4 regions of the Ramlibacter sp. GS1-15 genome follow, and region 1 is predicted to be linked to each of the others. Evidence: predicted binding sites of a transcription regulator. Region 1 holds the regulator's gene; each other region holds the start of a gene.

Region 1 (4,197 bases):
CGATGGGGCCGTTCCACATCGGCACGCGCCGCGATTCCTTCAGGCGCATGCGTGAAGGCAGCTTCATGTCGGGCGTGAGCACCCAGGCGGTCCACCCGGCGTAATGGGCCTTCCAGTGGGCGGCGAGCCGCGCGAAGAAATCGGCACCCTCGCCTGCCTGCGCGCGCTCGCGCCCGCCTTGCGTGCGTCCCGCGACGCCGGCCGTCTCGATGCGCTCGCCGTAGGGCGGGTTGACCAGCATCACGCCCGGTGTATCGGCCGGCGGCATGCGCTGCAAGGCATCGCCGCCGCGCAGCTGCACGGCTTCGGCGACACCCGCGCGCTCGGCGTTGCGTCGCGCGAAGTCGACCATGCGGAACGCGACGTCGCTGCCGAACACCAACGCCGCGGGCGCGCGCTGCTGTGCCCTCGCCTCCTCGCGCAACTGCTGCCACGGCCCGGCCTCGAAAGGCAGGAGCTTCTCGAAGGCGAAGCGCCGCAGGCTGCCGGGCGCGATGCGGCACGCGAGCTGCGCGGCCTCGATCGCGATCGTGCCGCTGCCGCAGCACGGGTCGTACAGCGGCACCTCGGCCTGCCAGCCGCTGGCGGCGATCATGGCGGCGGCGAGCGTTTCCTTCAGTGGCGCCTCGCCCTTGTCCTCGCGCCAGCCACGCTTGAAGAGCGGCTCGCCCGAGGTGTCGATGTACAGCGTCGCCTGGTCGCTGGTGAGGTGCGCGTAGATGCGCACGTCCGGCCGCTGCGTGTCCACGTCCGGCCGGGCGCCGGCCTTGTCGCGGAAGCGGTCCGCGATGGCGTCCTTGACCTTCAGCGCCGCGAAGTTGAGGCTCTTGAGCGGGCTGTGCTGCGCAGTGATCTCGACCTTGAAGCTTTGCCGGTCCGTGAACCAGTCTTCCCAGGCGACCGCGCTCGCCATGGCGTAGAGGTCACCTTCGTTGCGGTACGGCGCGTGCGCCAGCTGCACCAGCACGCGCTGTGCGAGCCGGCTGTGCAGGTTCAGGCGCATCGCGTCGCGCCATGACGCGCGCAGCACGACGCCGCCGCGGCCGGTGAGCAGGTCGTCGCCCGCCAGCTGCGTCAGGCGATGCACCTCGTCGGCGAGAAAACCCTCGACGCCCGCGGCGCACGGCAGGAACAGTTTCAGCGAACTCACAGGGCCTTGCGCAGGTTGGCGGGCGCGATCCGCAGCGCCTCGCGGTATTTGGCCACGGTGCGGCGCGCGCACTCGATACCCTGCTCCTTGAGCATCTCGGAGATCTGGCTGTCCGACAGGGGCCTTTTCGTGTTCTCGCTGGCGACGAACTGCTTGATCAATGCGCGCACCGCGGTGCTCGAGGCATTGCCGCCGGTTTCGGTGCCCAGCGCGGAGCCAAAGAAGTACTTCAGCTCGAACGTGCCGTACGGCGTGGCCATGTACTTGGCCGTCGTCACCCGGCTGATGGTCGATTCGTGCAGGCCGAGCTCGTCGGCGATCTCGCGCAGCACCAGCGGGCGCATCGCCAGCTCGCCGTGCACGAAGAAGTTCTTCTGGCGTTCGACGATCGCGTTCGACACCCGCAGGATCGTGTCGAAGCGCTGCTGGATGTTCTTGATGAACCAGCGCGCCTCCTGCAATCGCTGCTGCAGCGCCTGGTGGCCCTCGCCCTTGTGCGACTTGAGCGCGCCGGCGTAGATGTCGTGCACGCGCAGGCGCGGCATCACGTCGGGATTGAGCTGCACGCGGAACTTCAGGTTGGTGCCCCGCCCGGCGCGCGTGACCAGCACGTCGGGGATGACGACGTTGCGTTCGACGTCCACGAACCTGCGCCCGGGCTTGGGCTCCAGCCGCGTGATCAGCCCGATGGCGGCACGAACCTGCGGGTCGCCTTCGCCCGTGAGCTGCACGAGCCGCTTGATGTCGCGGCGCGCGAGCAGGTCCATCGGCTGCTCGCAGATCCGCAATGCGGCCAGGGTCGCCGGCGGGGCGTCACCCGCGGCCTGCATGGCCTTGAGCTGCAGCGTGAGGCATTCGGCGAGCGAGCGGGCGCCGACGCCCGCCGGCTCGAGGTGGTGCAACAGGCGCAGCGCCACGGTGAAGCGGTGCACGAGTTCCTCGCGCTGCTCCTCGTCATCCGGCGCGAGCGACGCGGCGAGGGACTCCAGCGGCTCGTCGAGGTAGCCGTCGTCGTTGAGCGACTCGATCAGGAAGCGCAGCGCGAAGCGGTCCTCCTCGCACAGGCGCAGCGACAGTGCCTGGCGGTGCAGGTGGGACTGCAGCGAATCCTGCCCGCGCGCGAGCTCGGTCGCGTCCACGTCCTCGTCGGGCTCGGCGTTGTTCTTGCGCGGCGCGGCGTCCACGCCCCACTCGGCGTCGTCGGGCACGACTTCCGTGCTGCCGTCGCCGTCCCAGCTCTCGGCTTCGGACTCGATGGTCGGCGCCTCCGCTTCGCCCGCGTCGTCCGAGCCGGACGAAAAGGAGCTCGTGTCGGTGTCGTCGGATTCGGCCGGCGTGTCCACCGCGCCGGCCCCGAAGTCCTCGCGCGCCTCCTCGGCGTTCAGCTCGAGGAAGGGGTTGTCGTCGAGCATCTGCTCGACTTCCTGCGCGAGCTCCATCGTGGAGAGCTGGAGCAGCCGGATCGACTGCTGCAGCTGCGGCGTCAACGCCAGATGCTGCGAGACGCGAAGCGACAGGCCCTGCTTCATACGGAGGACCCGGTCACATTCGGAAGTGCTCGCCGAGATAGACGCGCCGCACGTCGGCGTTGTTCACGATCTCGGAGGGCGTGCCCTGCGCGAGCACGGCGCCATCGCTGATGATGTAGGCGTGGTCGCAGATGCCCAGCGTCTCGCGCACGTTGTGGTCGGTGATCAACACGCCGATGCCGCGCGACTTGAGGAAGCCGATGATGCGCTGGATCTCGATCACGGCGATCGGGTCGATGCCGGCGAACGGCTCGTCCAGCAGGATGAAGCGCGGCTGGGTCGCCAGCGCCCGCGCGATCTCCACGCGCCGCCGCTCGCCGCCCGACAGGGCCAGCGCCGGCGAATCGCGCAGATGGTCCACGCGCAGGTCCTGCAGCAGCGCCGTGAGGCGCTTGTCGATCTCGGCGTTCGTGAGCGGCTGGCCGCTCTCGTCGCGCTGCAGTTCGAGCACCGCGCGCACGTTCTCCTCGACATTGAGCTTGCGGAAGATCGAGGCTTCCTGCGGCAGGTACGAGAGGCCCAGCCGCGAGCGGCGGTGGATCGGCATGTGCTCGACCGGGCGATCGTCGATCGAGATCTCGCCCGCGTCGGCGCGCACCAGCCCCACGATCATGTAGAAGGATGTGGTCTTGCCCGCGCCGTTGGGCCCGAGAAGGCCCACGACTTCGCCCTTGTCGACTTCGAGCGAGACATCCTTGACCACCTTGCGGCTGCCGTAGCTTTTCTGCAGGTGCCGCGCCGACAGGCGGCTGATGCCGGCCGCGGGTGCGGCGCGACGCCCGGCGATCGCGGTCTCCTCGATCACTTCCTGCCCCCGTTCAGCGTGGTGCTCGGGCGCAGGTTGGCGGCGGGGCCGTTGGGCGCGACGACGGGCGCCGAGGCGCCCGGCTTCGGCGTGAGCACCGCGCGCACGCGACCGCCTGTGGCCGGGCTCGCCGGCCCGCCGTCCACGGTGTACACGTCGGTGCTGTTGTCGTAGACGATCAGGCTGCCGACCACCTCGTCGGCCAGCGCACCGCCGCGGATGCGGCGCATCTCGGCGCGCTTGATGAACTTCACGCGGTCGGCCTTGCCGTCGTATTCGATGGTCTCGCCCTCGCCTTCGATGAACTCGTCGACCCCGTCGCGCTTTTGCCGGTAGAACGCGAGCTTGCCCGGTTCGGCGGTGACGACGCCGTACTGGTAGCCCTCCGGGTCCTGACGCACGTCGATGCGGGCGCCACGGATGAGGATGCTGCCCTTGGTGACGACCACCTTGCCGGTGAACACGCTGGTCTGCTTCAGGTCGTCGTAGCGCAGCGCGTCGGCCTCCACGTTCATGGGCTTGTTGCGGTCCGCCTTTTCGGCGCCGGCCGGTGCGGCCGCAAAGGCGAGGACGAGCGCGAGCCCGAGGGGGGCAAGGGTATGTTTCATATCGGCACGAATCTTGCTGCGCATTGTAGCGAGACCGGGCCATCGCGCCCGCGCCATGCGGCTTTTCTCGCGCCGCACGGAAATATGTCGCCGGTCAGCGCTTGG
Region 2 (4,197 bases), on a different contig from region 1:
GATGGCCGACTTCTCGATCCGGCCCGCACAGATCGGCCCGTCGCTCGCGAAGTACTTCGGTGTCCCCTACGAGCCCTTCAACTCGGGCCGTCTGCGCCTGGAGACGCTGCACGGCCCCCTCAAGCGCGACTTCATCACCGAGCAGGGCTGGATCCCGCTGGAGGAATCGCCCGAAGGGCTGGTGATCATGTGCACGGACCCGGAGGCGGTACGCGGCTCGCGCATCGTGCCGCAGGTGTTCCCGCGCCATTCGAAATTTTCCTATCGCGTCACGACGCAGACGGAATTCGAGGAGACGCTGGCGCAGCTCTGGGGCGCCGATCAGGGCGGCTCGGTCGAGGAGCTGCTGGCCGACATGTCGGCGCCGATGGACGACGAAGGCGGCGAGGAAGGCGATGTCGTCTCCGCCGCCGCCGACAACGAACTCGTCAAGTTCGTCAACAAGGTGATCATCGACGCCTACAACATGAAGGCATCGGACATCCACGTCGAACCGTTGCCGGGCAAGGCCAAGACCGGCATCCGCTTCCGCGTGGACGGCTCGCTGCAGCCGTACATCGAGGTCCCCGCGCATTTCCGCCAGGCGATGGTCACGCGCCTGAAGATCATGTGCGATCTGGACATCTCCGAGAAGCGCAAGCCGCAGGACGGCAAGATCAAGTTCAAGAAGTACGGACCGCTGGACATCGAGCTGCGCGTGGCGACCATTCCGTCGGCCGGCGGCGTCGAGGACGTGGTCATGCGTATCCTCGCGGCCGGCGAGCCGATCCCGCTGGAGAAGCTGGGTCTGACGCCGGTCAACAAGGAGCGCCTCGAGAAGACGGTGAGCAAGCCCTACGGCCTGTTCTACGTCTGCGGTCCCACCGGCTCGGGCAAGACGACCACGCTGCACTCGATCCTGAAGTTCCTCAACACGCCCGACACCAAGATCTGGACGGCGGAGGACCCGGTCGAAATCACGCAAAAGGGGCTGCGCCAAGTCCAGGTGAACAAGAAGGCGGGCATCGATTTCGCCCTCGTGATGCGCGCCTTCCTGCGCGCCGACCCCGACATCATCATGGTGGGCGAGTCGCGCGACAAGGAGACGGTGTCGATGGGCGTGGAGGCGTCGCTCACCGGTCACCTCGTTTTCTCGACGCTGCACACGAACTCGGCGCCCGAGTCGATCATCCGACTGCTGGACATGGGCATGGACCCGTTCAACTTCGCGGATGCGCTGCTCGGCATCCTCGCCCAGCGCCTGGCCAAGAAGCTGTGCGACTGCAAGGAGGCCTACGCCCCCGACCAGGAGGAGATCAAGACCTTCATCGCCGAATACGCGGAGGACCTGCGGCACACGCCCGCGTGGAAGGCCGATTACGCCGGCGAGGCGAAGAAGCTGTACGAGAGCTGGGTCAAGGCCTACGGCGAGAACGGGCGGCTGAAGTTCTACAAGCCGGTCGGCTGCGACAAGTGCAGCAAGAGCGGCTACAAGGGGCGCATCGGCCTGCATGAACTGCTGGTGGCCGACGATCCCGTCAAGAAGCTGGTGCAGGAGCGCGCTCGCGTCGCCGAGATCTTCGTGCAGGCCGTGGCGAGCGGCATGCGCACGCTGAAGATGGACGGCATGGAAAAGATCATGGCAGGCCTGACGGACCTGAAGCAGGTCAGGTCGGTGTGCATCAAGTGAGGAATAGCGTCGCTGACAAAAATGTCCAAGATACCCGCCCTTGCGAGCCCTTTTTGATAGTTTGTTGCGGTGCACACCTCCAAATACGCCGATTTTGTGAGGCTTGGCGCGTGGCACGCGACTTGCACATCCATGCCGCTTCTTCAACAACCTCTGGAGGACTCCAATGAAGCGTGCTCTGCAAAAGGGTTTTACCCTGATCGAACTGATGATCGTGGTCGCGATCATCGGCATTCTGGCCGCCGTGGCTCTGCCCGCCTATTCGGACTACACCGTCCGCGCCAAGGTGTCGGAGATCGTTCTGGCTGCGTCCCAGTGCCGCACCAGCGTCACCGAGACCGTGCAGTCGTCCTCTGCCAGCCTGCCTGCCGCTGACTTGTGGGGTTGCGAGTCGAATACCAACATCGCAGCCGGAACGGGATCCACCACGTCCAACGTGACCAAGTACGTGACCTCTGTCCACGTCAGCGATGCGGGCGTCATCCAGGTTACGTCGAGCTCCTCGGCGGATCTCGCCAACAAGGGTGCCGACGGTAAGATCGTTGAACTGGCCCCCTACGTGAACAACGGCGGCACCATCGCCCCGATGGCGACCACCGACGCCGGCAAGAACATCTACAAGTGGATCTGCGGCGGCGGCACCACCACCATGCCCACCAAGTACCTGCCCGGTTCCTGCCGCGGTCAGTAATGGCTTGCTAGCGCCAGCCTGAAGAGGTTGGTTCGAGCAGCAAGAGGTGCGAGAGATCGCACCTCTTTTATTTTGTTCGCAGCATGATGAAATCGGCCGACCTGAAAGACTGGCTTACGTTGTGGATGGGGCTTGTGCTGGGCATCGCCTACCTGCTGCCCAACCACTACTCGCCCTGGGTGGCCTTCTATCAGGAGTTCGCGGCGGCGCTGGCCTTCTTACCGGTTTGCCTCTGGGCGAGCGTTCGCGCCCGGCAGGTGCCGGCCACGTTCTGGGGCGGGCTGGCGCTCGCTGCGGTCCCGCTGGCGCAGCATGCTGCCGGAATGCTGTCGTTCGGGGCCGACGCGTACCTGGGTTTTCTCTATATGGCGGGTTTTGCCCTGTGCGCGCTCGCCGGGGCGCAGCTCGTGGCCGACCAGAAGCAGGGCGATCCTCTGACGGCGATGAAGCCTCTTTGCCTGGCTCTCCTTGTGGCAGGCCTGGTGTCCGTGGCCATGGCGACCCACCAGTGGCTCACGATGCAAAGACTGGCGGTGCTGGTAGTGGATATGCCCCCTTGGGGCCGGCCCTTTGCCAATCTGGCGCAGCCCAATCACCTGGCGACGCTGCTGCTGATGGGAATGGCATCGACGTTGCTGCTGTTTGAGTCGAAGGCGATCGGGCCGGTGACGGCCTGCGCCGCAGCCGCCATGCTGATCTCCGGTCTGGTCATGTCAGGCTCGCGGTCGGTCATGCTGGCCTTGATCTGGCTGGTTCCCCTGATCTGGTATTTCTCCCGGCGAATCGCCCTCAGAGCCCGCCCGCTTGCACTTGCGGCCTTCGCGGGCTCGTACATCGTTCTTTCATGGCTGTGGCCGGCCATCAACCGGCTACTACTCGTCAGCGCGGATGCAGGCTCCACGCTCGCGCGCGTCGGCAGCGGGGATGTCCGGATCGCCTATTGGCGCTCCATGCTCGAGGCCGCGGCGATGTCGCCCTGGCTGGGCTATGGCTGGAGCCAGAGCCTGCATGCGCAGATCGCAACGGCCCTTGACTTCCCGCCCCAGCATCTTGTCTTCGAGAGCGCGCACAACTTCATGCTGGACCTGGTGCTGTGGTGCGGCATACCGCTGGCTGCGACCTTCGGGGTGGCGTTGCTGCTCTGGGTGAGGCGGACGGCGGCCGCGGTGTCCAGCGGCACGGCCCTGGCGGCGCTTCTCATGGTGTTCGCCGTGCTCAGTCACAGCCTGGTGGAATACCCGCTGCAATTCGCGTACTTCCTCCTTCCCGTCGGATTCGTGATGGGTGGGTTGGACGCGCTCAGGCAACCGCATGCGTCGCTGGCCCCGCGCAAGTGGTTGCGCCCGCTCGTCGCGTTGCCGGCCGGTGCTGTGCTTGCCCTGATGGCGCTGGTGGCCACCGAGTATTTTTCTTTCGAGGAAGAATGGCGCCGTATTCAGTTTCGCGAGGCCCGCATCGGCGACTTGAGGCCGACTCCGGTGCCGAAGGCGCTGCTCCTGGATAATCTCGAGACGCAGGCATGGGCCGCCGCGCAATTGCCGAACAAGGAAATGCCGCCGCAGGACATCGCTCGCATCGATCGGGTCTGGCGGCGTTACGGCAATCCCTCCGCCATGTACAAGGAGGCAACGACGGAGCTGCTGCAGGGCCATGAAAGCCGGGCCGAGGCAATCGTCGAAACCTTGTGCCGGCTCCATTCCAAAAAGCGCTGCGAGCTTGCCCGTCAGGCGATGAACAGCCCGGATGACGGCGATGGTGCTGGTGCCGCGAAATGAATACGACATGCTTGTTCTGAAAGACCGCAGGAAGGAACTGCGCATGGATCTGCCGCTGGAAT
Region 3 (4,197 bases), 1.2 Mb from region 1:
CGCTTGATGCCGGCAATGTCTTCTTCATTGCGCGCGATGCTTGCCTTGAGTTCCGCGACGCGGTCCAGGTACTTCTGGTAGTTCTTGTGCTCGGGCCCGACCTTGTCCGGCTCGCCACTGTTGTATTCCTTGACCAGTTCCTCGTGACGCGCCTCGGCCTTCTTCAGCTCGGCTTCGAGGATGGCCCGCGCGTCGCTGTCGCGCGCCTTCTGCTCGTCGGCACTGATGCGTTGCGACGTCACGGACGATGGCGCCGTGGCCACCTTCACCTGCGCGCTGTTCACGCGCGTGCCTTCCACGACGGTGACATTGCCGCCGTCCATGAGCTTGCAGCCCTTGGCCTGCGCTTCGGACGCGCTGTTCGTATAGGAATTGCCGCAGCGGTAAATCTTCGTCTGCGCCTGGGCCGTGGCTGCCATCGCAGCCACCGCCACCAGGGTGAGGTAGGCGTACTTCATGGCTCGTTCCTTTCGCAACGGAATGCGCGAGGGGAACTTCCAGTATCACGCAACTCATCAAAAAAGCCAAACAACCCATTGATTCAAAACGAGAAAGGACCGCCGGAGCGGTCCTTTTACACAACAAGCTGTATGTCCTTACAGCGAGTAGTACATGTCGAACTCGATCGGGTGCGTCGTCATGCGGAAGCGGGTGACCTCCTGCATCTTCAGCTCGATGTACGCGTCGATCATGGTGTCCGTGAACACGCCGCCCTTGGTGAGGAACGAGCGGCCCTTGTCCAGGTAGTCGAGAGCCTGGTCGAGGCTGTGGCACACGGTCGGGATCTTCGCGTCCTCTTCCGGCGGCAGGTGGTACAGGTCCTTCGTGGCGGCTTCGCCCGGATGGATCTTGTTCTCCACGCCGTCGAGGCCCGCCATCAGCATCGCGGCGAAGCCGAGGTACGGGTTGCAGGTCGGATCGGGGAAGCGCACTTCGATGCGGCGGCCCTTCGGGTTCGCCACGTACGGAATGCGCACGGAGGCCGAGCGGTTGCGCGCGGAGTACGCGAGCTTCACGGGCGCCTCGAAGCCGGGGACCAGGCGCTTGTAGCTGTTGGTGCCGGGGTTCGTGATCGCGTTCAGCGCACGGGCGTGCTTGATGATGCCGCCGATGTAGTACAGCGCGAAGTCCGACAGGCCCGCATAGCCGTCGCCGGCGAACAGGTTCTTGCCGTCCTTCCACACGGACTGGTGCACGTGCATGCCCGAGCCGTTGTCGCCGACGACGGGCTTCGGCATGAACGTGGCCGTCTTGCCGTAGGCGTTCGCGACGTTGTGGACGACGTACTTCAGCCAGATCGTCCAGTCGGCACGCTGCACGAGCGTCGAGAACTTGGTGCCGATCTCGTTCTGGCCGGCGCCCGCCACTTCGTGGTGGAACACTTCGACCGGGATGCCCAGCGACTCGAGGATCAGCGACATCTCGGCACGCAGGTCCTGCATGCTGTCGACCGGCGGCACGGGGAAGTAGCCGCCCTTGGTGGTCGGACGGTGGCCCTTGTTGCCGCCCTCGATCACCTTGCCGGTGTTCCACGGAGCTTCGTACTCGTCGATGTGCACGAACGAGCCGGACTGGTCCGCGCCCCAGCGCACGTCGTCGAAGATGAAGAATTCGGGCTCGGGACCGAAGAAGGCGGTGTCGCCCAGGCCGGAGGCCTTCAGGTACGCCTCGGCGCGCTTGGCGATCGAGCGCGGGTCGCGGTCATAGGCCTTGCCATCGCCCGGCTCCAGCACGTCGCAGGTGAGGAAGAGCGTCGTTTCTTCGAAGAACGGGTCGACGTTGGCAGTGGCCGGATCCGGCATCAGCAGCATGTCCGACGCTTCGATGCCCTTCCAGCCGGCGATCGACGAGCCGTCGAAGGCGTGACCCGAAGTGAACTTGTCTTCGTCGAAAGCCGAGATCGGCACGGTCACGTGTTGTTCCTTGCCGCGGGTGTCGGTGAAGCGGAAGTCGACGAACTTGACCTCGTTCTCCTTCACCATCTTCATGACGTCGGCGACGTTCTTGGCTGCCATCAGGTTCTCCTGGTATCGATGGTTGATTGAAATGGGTGCCGCTGAGGATGCAGGTTCTATGCCAAAAGCTGGTGCATGGCACGCCCCGCAGAGCTGCGCGATTGTCCGCGATCCTGCATGCTTTTCCCTACAGAAGCCTTGCGTTTTGCACGGCTGAGCGCCCCAGAATGGGGACGGCGGGTCGTTCCCGATTTTGGTGCAATGAGCTTATCGCACCAATTCGGGGCCAAGTTTCACGCCCAGGGCCGTCAGCCCGGCGATGAGCTGCGCAAAGGCAGCATCGACGGCGGCAGGCTCGCCCTTCACGCCCAGATCGATGTGCCGGCCCCACCGCGGATGGTCGACACTGGGCAGGCTGAAGACCTTCACGGCCGGGTGATCGCGCTCGATGGCCTCCATCAACGGCGTGAGCGCTGCTTCCATCGAGCCGAACACGATCACCGACTTCTCGACCTGAGGTGTCTGGTTGAACAGGGACCGGTAGTTTTCCTCCAGCACCCACTCGATCATCGGCCACGCCATCACCGGGAACCCAGGCACGAAATGCACCCGGCCCACCGTGAAGCCGGGGATCTTGTTGTACGGGTTCGGGATGATGCTGGCACCCCTGGGGAACACGCCCATGTTCAGGCGGTGGACGTTGTCGGGCCGGTCGGGCTCGTAAGGGATGCCCTGCTCGCGCGCGACGTCCTGCATGCGCTCGCGGATCAGTGCTTCCGCCTGCGGATGCAGCACCAGTTCCACCCCGAGCGCCTGGGCCGCGCACTGGCGGGTATGGTCGTCGGGCGTGGCGCCGATGCCGCCGCAGGAGAACACCACGTCGCCCGAGTCGAAAGCGCGCTTGAGCGTCGCGACGATGCGCTCGGGCTGGTCGCCCACGTACTCGGCCCAGGCCAGTTGCAAGCCACGCGCGGCGAGCAATTCGATGACCTTGGGCATGTGCTTGTCGGCGCGCTTGCCGGAGAGGATCTCGTCGCCGACGATGACGAGCCCGAATGCTTGTGCCATTCCCGGATGCTAACGCGTCCCTTTTCGCGAGCTACTAACATCGTGGCTCATGGAAACGATCCAGGTCAACGGTACTGCGCTCGAGCTGGAGCGGCTTCCCGGGTCCGAGGGGACACAGCTCGCGCCCATCGTGTTTCTCCACGAGGGCCTGGGGTCCGTGGCGATGTGGCGCGACTGGCCGCGCCAAGTCTGCGAAGCCACGGGCCGCGCCGGCTTCGTGTATTCGCGGCGCGGCTACGGCAAGTCGCAATCGATTCCCGATGTGCGGGGCGCCGGACGCCTGGGCCCCGACTACATGCATCGCGAAGCTCTGGACGTGCTCCCGGAACTGCTCGCGAAACTGGGCGCCGAGGCGCCGGTGCTGCTCGGGCATTCGGACGGCGGGACGATCTCGCTGGTCCACGCCGCGCATTTCCCCGTGCGCGCCTGCATCGTGATGGCGCCGCACGTCATCGTGGAGGATGTCTCCGTTCGCTCCATCGAACAGGCCCGCGACGCCTACGAAAAGGCGGACCTGCGGTCGCGGCTCGCGCGCTACCACGACGACGTGGACACCGCGTTCTGGCAATGGAACGACATCTGGCTGGCTCCCGCCTTCCGCGACTTCGACATCCGCGCGGAATGCCGACGCATCCACGCGCCGGTGCTCGCGGTCCAGGGCGAGGACGATCCTTACGGCACGCTGCGGCAGATCGAGGAGATCCATCCGGCCGGCCCGATCACACGCGAGGTGCTGCCCCGTTGCGGCCATTCGCCGCACAAGGACCAGCCCGAAGCGGCGCTGCAGCTCGTCGCGCGCTTCCTGCAGAAGATCGGCTGATCAGCGGGCGCGCAGCGCCGCGAGGTCGCCGCCGGTCAGCCACCGCCACTGCCCCGGCGCGAGGTCCGGCGGCAGGGACAACTCCGCGATGCGGGACCGGTGCAAGCGCTCGACGCGGTTGCCTGCGGCCGCGACCATGCGCTTGACCTGGTGGTACTTGCCTTCGGTGATCGTCAGGCGCAGTTCGCGCTCGCCGGTGATCTCGCAGGCGGCGGCACGCACGGGCTTCGGATCGTCGTCGAGCACCACGCCTTCGATCAGCCGCGCCACCTGCCTGGCATCCACCGGATGCTTCGCGCCAACGTCGTAGACCTTGGGCACGTGATGCTTGGGCGAACTCATGCGATGGATGAA
Region 4 (4,197 bases), on a different contig from region 1:
CACCGCCGTCGTCGTCGGTCACCCATGCCACCTCGCGCTGGCGCTGGCGCAGGATGTCGATCACCTTGTGCTTGAGGATGCCCACCAGCCAGGTCTTGAGCTGGCTGCGGTTGCCGAACGACTGCGGCTTGGACAGGGCCGCGAGCAGCGTCTCCGAAACGGCGTCCTCGGCCCACGCGTCGTTGCGCAATTGCAGGCGTGCGAACCGCAGCAGGTAGCCGCGGTGTTCCGCCAGCAGGTTCTCGATAGGCCCCGTGCTCATCCGGATCGGATGATCGCACAGGGCCGGCGCGCATCACCAGGTGGCTTCACGCTCGGGGGTCGAGCCGATCTTGTGGATCGCGAGGTCCGCGCCCTCGTACTCCTCCTCGGCCGACAGGCGCAGGCCGGCGAGCGCCTTGATCGCGCCATAGACGACGAAGCCGGCCGCGAGCGCCCACAGGATGCCCAGCAGCGTGCCGATCGCCTGCGCGGCGAGGCTCACGCCGCCGAGGCCGCCCAGCGCCTTCGCGCCGAAGATGCCCGCGGCGATGCCGCCCCAGGCGCCGCACAAGCCGTGCAAGGGCCACACGCCCAGCACGTCGTCGATCTTCCACTTGTTCTGCGTGAGCGTGAACATCGCCACGAAGATCGCGCCGGCGGTCGCGCCGACCACCAGCGCACCCAGCGGATGCATCAGGTCCGAGCCGGCGCACACGGCCACCAGTCCCGCGAGCGGGCCGTTGTGCACGAAGCCGGGGTCGTTGCGGCCCAGGGCCAGCGCGGCCAGCGTGCCGCCGACCATGGCCATCAGCGAATTCACGGCGACGAGGCCCGACATCTTGTCCAGCGTCTGCGCGCTCATCACGTTGAAGCCGAACCAGCCGACGGTGAGGATCCACGCGCCGAGCGCAAGGAACGGGATGTTGGACGGCGGGTGCGCCGAGATCGCGCCGTCCTTGCGGTAGCGGTTGCTGCGCGCGCCCAGCAGGATCACCGCCGGCAGCGCGATCCAGCCGCCCATCGCGTGGACGACGACCGAGCCGGCGAAGTCGTGGAACTCCTGGCCGGTCAGCGTTTTCAGCCAGTCCTGCAGGCCGAAGGCGTGGTTCCAGGCGACGCTTTCGAACAGCGGGTAGACCACGCCGACCAGCACCGCCGTCGCCATCAGCTGCGGGCCGAAGCGCGCGCGCTCGGCGATGCCGCCGGAAATGATCGCGGGAATCGCGGCGGCGAACGTGAGCAGGAAAAAGAACTTCACGAGCTCGTAGCCGTTCTTCGCGGCGAGCTGCTCGGCGCCCACGAAGAACGAGGTGCCGTAGGCGATGCCGTAGCCGAGGACGAAATAGACGACGGTGGAGACCGAGAAATCCGCGAGGATCTTCACCAGCGCGTTGACCTGGTTCTTCTTGCGCACGGTACCGAGTTCGAGAAACGCGAATCCGGCGTGCATGGCCAGGACCATGATGCCGCCGAGCAGGATGAACAAGGCGTCGGCGCCCTGTTTGAGTGCTTCCATGACTTGATTTGGGGAATGAAGTGTCTGTTATTGGTGCGCCGATGCTCATTGGGGCATCGGCGCACCATCTCGAAGCAACAACTGCGCCAGAAGCGTGCGGACGTGGGCCCGGCTAGAATGCGGGCCTGTCATCGGGGAGTAGCCTCCCTTCGAGCTTCGAGAGGGGCTTGCGTCAACAGACTTGGGCTTTGCAGCCCATGGCGCAGGCGGCCAGCAGCTTGGCGAGACCGTTGAGTGCGTGGCCCGATGCCGGCGGGCTCGCGCAGTCAATGCGTGCTCGAACCGCCGGCTGGACCTTGTTCTCCATGGAAGCTTTCCTCGTCTCCACCGGCATCGTCGCCCTCGCCGAAATGGGCGACAAGACGCAACTGCTCTCGCTCGTGCTCGCTGCGCGCTTTCGCAGGCCGTGGCCGATCATCGCCGGCATCTTCGTCGCCACCATCGTCAATCACGCGCTCGCCGGCGCCGCCGGCGCGTGGCTCACCACCTTGCTCGGGCCGCAGGTGCTGCGCTGGGTACTGGCGGTGTCCTTCTTCGCGATGGCGGCCTGGATCCTCGTGCCGGACAAGCTCGATGACGAGGACGCGAAGGCGCCGCGTTTCGGCGTGTTCGGCACCACCGTGCTCGCCTTCTTCCTGGCCGAGATGGGCGACAAGACGCAGGTCGCCACGGTGATGCTGGCCGCGCGCTTTCCGCAGTGGTGGGCGGTGGTGGCCGGCACCACGCTGGGCATGATGATCGCCAACGTGCCCGCCGTGTGGTTCGGCGAACGCGTGACGCGCATCGTGCCGATCCGGACCGTGCACGTGGTCGCCGCGGTGATCTTCGCGGGGCTGGGCGTCGCGGCGCTGCTGGTGTGAGGCTCGCGCTATACTTCCTCCAGCGCCGATTTGCTTCCGCTTGCGGGCGCTTTAACAAATACAGCTAAAGACGAAGCGCTGTGACCCGGCCTCGTTTTAGCGATGCCGGGTTTTTCATTTCATGCCGCTGATTGCCCATCCGCAGTCGATGACCTTCGAGACGCCGCTGGCCCTGCAAAGCGGCGCGGCCATCCGCAGCTATTCGCTCGCGTACGAGACCTACGGCAGCCTGAATGCCGACAAGAGCAACGCGGTGCTGATCTGCCACGCGCTCAACGCCTCGCACCACGTCGCGGGCGTCTACGCCGACCAGTCGGACAACGTCGGCTGGTGGGACTCGATGATCGGCCCCGGCAAAGCTGTGGACACCGACCGCTTCTTCGTCATCGGCGTGAACAACCTGGGCTCCTGCTTCGGCTCGACCGGGCCGATGCACACGAGCCCGGACAGCGGCAAGGTGTACGGCGCCGACTTCCCGGTCGTCACCGTGGAAGACTGGGTGAACGCGCAGGCGCGCCTGCTCGAGGCCCTAGGCATCCGCCAGCTCGCGGCCGTCATGGGCGGCAGCCTCGGCGGCATGCAGGCCCTGTCGTGGACGCTGCAATATCCCGAGCGCGTGCGCCACGCCATCGTCGTCGCGAGCGCGCCCAACCTCAACGCCGAAAACATCGCGTTCAACGAGGTCGCGCGCCGCGCGATCGTGACCGACCCCGATTTCCACGGCGGCCACTTCTACGAGCACAACGTGATCCCCAAGCGCGGCCTGCGCATCGCGCGGATGATCGGCCACATCACGTACCTGAGCGACGACGTGATGAACGAGAAGTTCGGGCGGCAGCTGCGCGACGGGATCGACCTGAAGTACAGCACGCAGGACATCGAGTTCCAGATCGAGAGCTACCTGCGCTACCAGGGCGACAAGTTCAGCGAGTACTTCGACGCCAACACCTACCTCCTCATCACCCGCGCGCTCGACTACTTCGACCCGGCGCGCGCGCACAGCGGCAACCTCGCGAAGGCCCTGGCGGTGGCACGCGCGAAGTTCCTGCTGGTGAGCTTCAAGACCGACTGGCGCTTTTCACCTGCGCGCAGCCGCGAGATGGTGAAGGCGCTGCTGGAGAACCGGCGCGACGTGAGCTACGCCGAGATCGACGCGCCGCACGGCCATGACGCCTTCCTGCTGGAGGATCCCCGCTACCTGGGCGTCGTGCGCGCGTACTTCGACGGCATCGGCAAGGAGTTCGCGCGATGAGCGACCGCACGACCATGGAGGTGATCGCGCGCCTGGTGCCGCCCGGCTCGCGCGTGCTGGACCTGGGCTGCGGCGACGGCGCCCTCCTCGACCTGTTGCAGCGCGAGCGCGGCTGCAGCGGCTACGGCGTCGAGATCGCCGACGACAACCTGCTGGCCTGCGCCAGGCGCGGCGTCAACGTCATCCAGTTGAACCTCGACGAGGGCCTGTCGATGTTCGGCGACGGCTCGTTCGACGTGGTGCTGCAGGTCGACACGCTGCAGCACCTGCGCAACGCGGAGACCATGCTGGTGGAGACGGCGCGCGTCGGCCGCATCGGCATCGTCGCCTTCCCGAATTTCGCGCACTGGCCCAACCGCCTGGCGATCGCGCGCGGCCGCATGCCGGTGACCAAGCGCCTGCCCTACCAGTGGTACGACACGCCCAACATCCGCGTCGGCACGTACAAGGATTTCGAGGTGCTGGCCACCAAGAACAGGCTGTCCATCCTCGACGCCTTCGGCCTGCAGGACGGGCGCGAGGTGCGCGTGCTGCCGAATGCCCGCGCCTCGACGGCCGTGTTCAAGTTCGAGCGCGGCTGAGCCGGC

What was found. The regulator sigma-54, encoded in region 1, starts transcription at its own class of promoters, with help from an activator protein. The targets are predictions, from matches to a motif close to TGGCANGNAANCTGCTTT.
Region 2: a site for sigma-54 is predicted at 1,781-1,798, ahead of AC3EF3_RS19165 (pilin). Genes of this name have one in related genera too.
Region 3: a site for sigma-54 is predicted at 2,062-2,079, ahead of glnA (type I glutamate--ammonia ligase). Genes of this name have one in related genera too.
Region 4: a site for sigma-54 is predicted at 1,570-1,587, ahead of AC3EF3_RS19645 (ammonium transporter). Genes of this name have one in related genera too.

The regions. Positions count from the first base shown of each region.
Region 1 is NZ_JBYNTU010000001.1:3,714,152-3,718,348, forward strand. Features, by position in the region: gene AC3EF3_RS18670 (THUMP domain-containing class I SAM-dependent RNA methyltransferase) at 1-1,150, opposite strand, end outside; gene AC3EF3_RS18675 (RNA polymerase factor sigma-54) at 1,147-2,679, opposite strand; gene lptB (LPS export ABC transporter ATP-binding protein) at 2,693-3,481, opposite strand; gene lptA (lipopolysaccharide transport periplasmic protein LptA) at 3,481-4,092, opposite strand; gene AC3EF3_RS18690 (thiol:disulfide interchange protein DsbA/DsbL) at 4,187-4,197, opposite strand, start outside.
Region 2 is NZ_JBYNTU010000002.1:33,700-37,896, reverse strand. Features, by position in the region: gene AC3EF3_RS19170 (GspE/PulE family protein) at 1-1,669, shown strand, start outside; gene AC3EF3_RS19165 (pilin) at 1,836-2,360, shown strand; gene AC3EF3_RS19160 (PglL family O-oligosaccharyltransferase) at 2,444-4,135, shown strand.
Region 3 is NZ_JBYNTU010000001.1:2,556,365-2,560,561, forward strand. Features, by position in the region: gene AC3EF3_RS12815 (hypothetical protein) at 1-458, opposite strand, end outside; gene glnL (nitrogen regulation protein NR(II)) at 1-28, opposite strand, end outside; gene glnA (type I glutamate--ammonia ligase) at 597-2,015, opposite strand; gene AC3EF3_RS12825 (competence/damage-inducible protein A) at 2,223-3,023, opposite strand; gene AC3EF3_RS12830 (alpha/beta fold hydrolase) at 3,073-3,843, shown strand; gene AC3EF3_RS12835 (16S rRNA pseudouridine(516) synthase) at 3,844-4,197, opposite strand, start outside.
Region 4 is NZ_JBYNTU010000002.1:132,150-136,346, reverse strand. Features, by position in the region: gene AC3EF3_RS19650 (sigma-70 family RNA polymerase sigma factor) at 1-262, opposite strand, end outside; gene AC3EF3_RS19645 (ammonium transporter) at 296-1,498, opposite strand; yybP-ykoY riboswitch at 1,611-1,758, shown strand; gene AC3EF3_RS19640 (TMEM165/GDT1 family protein) at 1,804-2,358, shown strand; gene metX (homoserine O-succinyltransferase MetX) at 2,480-3,610, shown strand; gene metW (methionine biosynthesis protein MetW) at 3,607-4,191, shown strand.